3 regions of the Allobosea sp. GW821-FHT10B12 genome follow, and region 3 is predicted to be linked to each of the others. Evidence: predicted binding sites of a transcription regulator. Region 3 holds the regulator's gene; each other region holds the start of a gene.

Region 1 (2,198 bases), on a different contig from region 3:
GAGCGCGTAGCCCGCCTCCTTGAACTTGGCGATGAAGTCGAGATCGTCGGTGCGCTTGGTGCCCGGCGTCGACTTCGGCAGGAAGTTCGGCGAGCCGCCGCCCATGATCACGTCGGGCTGCACGTCGAAGAACATCTTGACGATGTCGTTGTAGTCCGAGCGGCGGCGGGTATGGGCGACCATCGAAGCCGGGGTCGCATCCTCGATCTCGGCATTGGTGACGACGCCGATCGCCATGCCCGCGCGCTTGCGCTTGATCACCTCGGAGATCGTCTCGACCTTGGGGTGGTCGAGCGTCAGCGCGTTCTTGGCGCAGTAGATGCCGAGCGCGTTGACGCAGGATTTGTGACCGGTGGTGTAGGCGCTGGCGGAGTTGGCGCTGTCGGTCACGACCGAGTCGGTGCCCGAGGTCGAGATCAGCGCCATGTTCGGCATGTCGTCGATGGCGAGCTCGCCGCCATAGAGGCCCTGCTCCCAGCCCTTAGACAGGATACGCGCCGCGGTGCGGTGCGCGATCGACATGCCGTCGCCGACGAAGAGGATGACGTTCTTGGCCTTGCGCTCAGCGGTCGGGTAGACGGTCCAGTTGACGGTGGCCTTGTCGTTGCCCTGCGTCGCCTCAACGACGTACTGGCCGGCCGGCAATTGCGCGCCGCGCAGCCAGAGCGCCGAATGCTTCTGGCCTTCCTCGTTCTGGACGAACTGGACCTCGCGGCCGAAGGCTTCGGCGACGGGCTTGCCGTTGATCGTGACCTTGACGTCGGCGGAGGCCGGCGCATTCGGGAACTCGACCTTGAAGTCGAAGCGCGAGCCTTCAAGGATCTCGGCGCGGGTCAGCGGATAGATGGTTTGCGCCGTCGCCGGCGCCACGCTGGCGAGCATCGCCGCCGCCATCAGCCAGGTTCGCTTCTGCATGATCTTCTCCGCCCCATGGGAAAGCCAGGTCGGCGGAGCGTTAGGAGCGTCAGATGACAGTATGATTACTGCGACCAAGGCATATTTGTTATGTTATAACACATCGATTTATTATCACCGCGAGCTTGAATTTCGACCTACCGTCCGCGCCGCAGGCAACGAACTGTAGCAGGAGCTGTGCTAAGTCGCGCACCGTGATGGGAGACGACGCATGAGCACTGCGAGCGATGCCCGCTTCTGGGACCGGTCTTCGAAGAGCTACGCCAGATCACGGATCTCGGATCAGGCCGGATATGAGCGCACGCTCGAACGGACAGGCGCCCTGTTGAAGCCGAGCGACAGCGTGCTCGAACTCGGTTGCGGCACCGGAACGACGGCGCTGCGGCTCGCAGACGGGGTCGAAAGCTATCTGGCGGCGGATCTCTCCGCTGGCATGATCGCCATCGCACAGGAGAAGCTCGCGGCGAATCCAGTGGAAGGTCTCTCCTTCCGGGCAGCGACGGCCGAGGCGCTCGCTTCCGAAACCGCTCGGTTCGATGCGGTTCTCGGCTTCAACTATCTCCACATGGTCCGCGATCTCCCCGGCACGCTGCGCAGCATCCATGCCCTGCTCGCGCCCGGCGGCCTGCTCATCACCAAGACGCCCTGCCTCGGCGACATGAACCCGCTGATCCGGCTTGCCCTGCCGCTCATGCAGATGATCGGAAAGGCACCCCATGCCGGCGTCTTCAGTGCGCAGGAACTGAGCAGTCTCATCGCCGCCGCAGGCTTCGAGATCCTGGGCACGGAACGCCATGCGAGCAAAGGCAAGGACAGCCGGCCTTTCATCGTGGCGCGCAAGACATAGCGCTGGAAGCTTGGGCTGAGTGGAGCAATCCTCGCTCAGCGACGTTTCGTTCCAAACGATCGGGCAAGTACAGGCCACTCCTGACAACTGCTGACACCCAACACCCTTATCAGCCCGCCCATCGCTTGAGGAAACGCCGAAAGGGACATCGCATGCTGACCTTCTATCACTCGCCGCAGTCGCGCTCCTTCTCGATCCTCTGGCTGCTCGAGGAGCTCGGCCAGCCCTATGAGATGGAGCTCGTCGACATCCGTGCGCAGGGCGGTCCGCCGGAGAGCTATCGCACCATCCAGCCGCACAAGAAGGTGCCGGCAATCGTCCATGACGGCACCACCGTCACCGAACGCGCCGCGATCTGCCTCTATCTCACCGAGCAGTTCCCCGACGCCGGGCTGGCGCCGGCCGTCGGCGATGCCGACCGGCCGGCCTTCCTGAC
Region 2 (2,198 bases), on a different contig from region 3:
GCGCCGTCGCCTGCTCCAGCGCGACCTGCGTGCCGGCACCGCGCTGCACCAGCGAGCGGTTGCGGTCATAGGTATCGCGGGCGAGCGATAGATCGGCCTGGGCCTGCTTCAGCTCCGCGTCGAGGATGGCGGTATCGAGCATAACCAGCGGCTGGTCCTTTTCGACCCGCTCGCCCTCCTTGAAGCCGAGCGAGACGACACGGCCGGCGATCTCGGGCGCGATCACCACGGATTCGTCGGCCGCCAGGGTTCCCAGCGCCTCGACTTCCTCGGCCACCGAAACGAGCTCGATCGTCCCGACCTCGACCGGAACGGCAGGGCTTTGCGCGCCGGAGACGGCCTGCGCCTGCGCCTGCTGATTGGTCGCCTTGGTGTAGTAGCGGTGACCGTAATATCCGCCGCCCGCCAGCCCGGCGATCAGGAGAAGGAGGAGAAAACGCTTCATCAGGCTGGACGCTCCGGTAAGACGGACATATTCTAGACTGGACGGTCTAGTTTGATAAGCACCCTTTAAGGGCGGAAGCGTGACGGAATGATCAATGCACGGACGCTCTAGCGCCCCCGCTGCAGAAGCAAGACAGATGCCGGCCGAAAGATCACGGCCGGATAAACATGACGCAATCACCCGGGCTGCATCGGAAACGTTCCTGGCCGAGGGCTTCGACCGTGCCAGCCTCGACCAGATCGCCCAGCGCGCCGGCGTCTCCAAGCAGACGATCTACAGCCATTTCGCCGACAAGCAGGCGCTGTTCCTGGCGATCTGCAGCGAACTCACTGAAAAGCTGACGATTCCGCTGCGCCGCCCGCGCAGCGAAGCCGGCGATCTGCGCACCATTCTGCTGCGTCTCGGTGAGGACGCGCTGGCGATGATGCTGCACCCGGCCTCGCTCGATCTGCATCGTTTGATCGTCGGAGCAACCGCCCGTTTTCCCGAACTGGGACAGGCCGCCTACGAGGCGGGAGCAGGCCGCATGATCGCCGAGCTCTCCGCCTTGCTGGAGCAGCGGTCACGATCCGGTGATGGCCTGTCCCGGGCGCTCGCGCGCGATGAAGCCGACAGGCTCGCCGAGCAGTTCATCGGCATGCTGCGCGGCTTCCACCAGGTGCGTGGCCTGCTCGGCATCGACCCTGCTCCCGACGCCGAGCGCAGGGCCTATGTCGCGGCCTGCGTCGACCTGCTCTTGCGCGGAGGCTGACTTTTCCGCCGAAGCCTGATCGCGGGCCGTCTCATGGTTGACGCTTGATGACCGCGGTCCGGGCCTGACCGTCCCGGAATGCGCCGCCTGCTGTCACGGCGCTGTCATCTGCCGCCGATACCGCATCATCCCGCAATCGCGGGAGAGTGTTGATGCTGCGTATCGAAGGTCTGACCAAGCGTTTCGGCGGCAAGGCCGCCGTCGACAACGTCAACCTGTCGATTCCGCGTGGCGAGATGGTCGGTGTCATCGGCCGCTCGGGTGCCGGCAAGTCGACGCTGCTGCGCATGCTCAACCGCCTCGCAGACGCGACCGAGGGCCGTATCCTCAGCGAGGAGCGCGACGTCACCGCCCTGCGCGGCGCGGCTCTCAGGGCCTGGCGGCGCGACACGGCGATGATCTTCCAGCAATTCAATCTGGTCGGCCGCCTCGACGTTCTGACCAATGTCCTGCTCGGCCGCCTCAACCATCGCTCCGCGGCGCTGACGCTGGTCAAAAGCTTCTCCCAGGACGACAAGGTCCGCGCCATCGCCGCGCTTGAGCGGCTCGACATGGGTCACCTCCTCGCCCAGCGCGCCGAGACCCTCTCGGGCGGCCAGCAGCAGCGCGTCGCCATCGCCCGCGCGCTGGTCCAGGAGCCCAAGATCATCCTCGCCGACGAGCCGATTGCCTCGCTCGACCCACGCAATACGCAGGTCGTCATGGACGCGCTGTTCCGCATCAATCGCGAGGACGGCATCACCGTGGTCTGCAATCTCCACCACCTCGACATCGCCGCCAAGTACTGCGACCGGCTGATCGGCATGGCCGCCGGCAAGGTCGTGTTCGACGGCCCGCCGCATGCGCTCACCAGCGAGCTCGCCGCCGAGCTCTACGGCATCGAGGCCAAGGACGCCGGGGCCGAGGCGCTCGATCAGCTCGACGCCATCGCCACCGAGGAAGCCAAGCGCGCCAAGCAGACCGCCGCCTGAAGTCGGCCCGCGCCTTAAGCCTGCAATTGAG
Region 3 (2,198 bases):
GCGGCGACAGCCTTTCGCCATGCCGAGACCATCGAGACAACCGAGACGGATGGCGTCACGCCCGCGCTCTGGCATCTGTTTGTGGTCGCAGAATGGGCCGGCGGCGAACCCAAGATCGCCAATGACGAGCACAGCGAGATCCGCTGGTTCACGTTCGGCGAGGCCGAGGCGCTGACGCCGCTGGCCTCCGAAGCCTATCGCCCGGTTTTCGCCAGGCTGGCCACGGCTTGCGCACCGCGATCATAGGCACCGACATGGCGACCTTCGCGATCTATGCAGGAGCGGCGCTGGCGGAAATCGCCGGCTGCTTTGCCTTCTGGGCCTGGCTTAAACTCGACAAGCCGGTCTGGTGGCTGCTGCCGGGCGTCTTGGCGCTCGCAGCCTTCGCCTGGCTGCTGACCCTGGCCGACAGCCCCGCGGCCGGGCGCGCCTTTGCCGCCTATGGCGGCGTCTACATCGTGACGTCGCTGACCTGGATGGCGCTGGTCGAGAAGGTGCCGCCGGATCGCTACGATCTTGCCGGCGCCGCGCTCTGCCTCGCCGGCGCGGCGGTCATCGTCGCCGCGCCGCGCTGACGGAGGCTGTCAGCCGCGGGCAAAAGTCTCGTCGAAGGCGTAGCCGGCGCCGCGCACGGTGCGCAGCGGGTCCTTGGAATTGGCCGGGGTGATCGCCTTGCGCAGCCGCCCGACATGGACGTCGACGGTGCGCTCGTCGATGTAGACGTCGCGGCCCCAGACCGCATCGAGCAGTTGCGCCCGCGAATAGACGCGGCCTGGCGCCTGCATCAGGAATTCGAGCAGGCGGAACTCGGTCGGGCCGAGATGCAGTTCGGCGCCGGCGCGACGGACGCGACGGGTCGTGCGGTCGAGCTCGAGATCGCCGGCCGCGAGCAGGCCGGCGACATGGCCGGGCTTGGCGCGGCGCAGCAGCGCCTGGATGCGGGCGATCAGTTCGGGCAGCGAGAACGGCTTGACGACATAGTCGTCGGCACCGGTGGCGAGGCCGCGCACGCGCTCGGTCTCCTCGCCGCGGGCGGTCAGCATGATGATCGGCACCCGCTCGGTGTCGCGGCGCGTGCGCAGGCGCCGGCAGAGCTCGATGCCGGAGAGGCCGGGCAGCATCCAGTCGAGCAGGACGAGATCCGGCGTATGGTCGCGCAGATGCAATTCGGCGTCGTCGCCCCGCGCCACGCTGTCGACCTCGAAGCCCTCGGCCTCGAGATTGTAGCGCAGGAGCAGGGTGAGCGGCTCCTCGTCCTCGACGATCAGGATGCGTGCAGGCATTGCGTCTCGCTTTCGCTCGGAGCCTGTTCCGCAAAAGTGGAAACCACTTTTGCGATCAGAACATGCTCCAACTCTTTAGTTGCGCAAATTCTGATCGTTCAGCCGGTTCCGGCTGCACGGAAAGCGCGCCGCCCGCCGGTTCAGCCATTGGCCGCCGGCAGGTCGACGAGGATGTTGGTGGTGTCGAGCTTCGGCCGGCTCTCGTCCATGGACTGGCCGGTGACGAGGTAATGGATGGTCTCGGCGATGTTGGTGGTGTGGTCGCCGATGCGCTCGACATTCTTGGCGCAGAACAGGAGGTGCGTGCAGAAGGTGATGTTGCGCGGATCCTCCATCATGTAGGTCAGGAGTTCGCGGAACAGCGAGGTGTAGAGCGCATCGATCTCGTCGTCGCGGCGCCAGACTTCCATCGCCTTCTGCTCGTTGCTGGCGGCATAGGCGTCGAGCACGTCCTTGAGCTGCGCCTGGACCAGGCGGCTCATATGCTCGAGCCCGACGACAGCACGATGCGGCGGCGAGAACTGGCCGGAGATCGCGACGGCGCGCTTGGCGATGTTCTTGGCGAGGTCGCCGACGCGCTCGATGTCGGCAGCGATGCGGATCGCCGAGATCAGCTCGCGCAGGTCGTTGGCGAGCGGCTGGCGTCGGGCGATGGTGAGCACCGCCTTCTCCTCGACCTCACGCTGGAGATTGTCGAGGCGCTGGTCGGCGCTGATGATCTTCTGGGCGAGCGCGGTGTCGCGGCGCACCAGCGCGACGGTGGAGTCGCCGAGCATGCGCTCGGACATGCCGCCCATCTCGGCGAGGCTGCGGCGCAGGCCCTCGAGATCGGCGTCGTAGGAGCGGACGATATGGTCGGACATGGGCGTATCCTTCAGAGCTGGCCGACGATTTCAGGACGTCAGCCGAACCGGC

Evidence for each region. Region 3 encodes PhoB, which activates phosphate uptake and scavenging genes when phosphate is short. Its sites were predicted from a motif close to TGTCATNNANCTGTCAT; they were not measured.
Region 1: the regulator PhoB is predicted to act here: its motif matches at 969-985, upstream of AC07O0_RS13460 (alkaline phosphatase).
Region 2: the regulator PhoB is predicted to act here: its motif matches at 1,288-1,304, upstream of phnC (phosphonate ABC transporter ATP-binding protein).

The regions. Positions count from the first base shown of each region.
Region 1 covers NZ_JBWKNL010000003.1:717,707-719,904, forward strand. The annotation lists gene AC07O0_RS13460 (alkaline phosphatase) at 1-915, opposite strand, end outside; gene AC07O0_RS13465 (class I SAM-dependent methyltransferase) at 1,127-1,762, shown strand; gene AC07O0_RS13470 (glutathione S-transferase family protein) at 1,915-2,198, shown strand, end outside.
Region 2 covers NZ_JBWKNL010000007.1:92,001-94,198, reverse strand. The annotation lists gene AC07O0_RS22770 (efflux RND transporter periplasmic adaptor subunit) at 1-445, opposite strand, end outside; gene AC07O0_RS22765 (TetR/AcrR family transcriptional regulator) at 582-1,196, shown strand; gene phnC (phosphonate ABC transporter ATP-binding protein) at 1,349-2,167, shown strand.
Region 3 covers NZ_JBWKNL010000004.1:221,883-224,080, reverse strand. The annotation lists gene AC07O0_RS15690 (NUDIX hydrolase) at 1-246, shown strand, start outside; gene AC07O0_RS15685 (YnfA family protein) at 255-575, shown strand; gene phoB (phosphate regulon transcriptional regulator PhoB) at 585-1,283, opposite strand; gene phoU (phosphate signaling complex protein PhoU) at 1,424-2,146, opposite strand; gene pstB (phosphate ABC transporter ATP-binding protein PstB) at 2,185-2,198, opposite strand, start outside.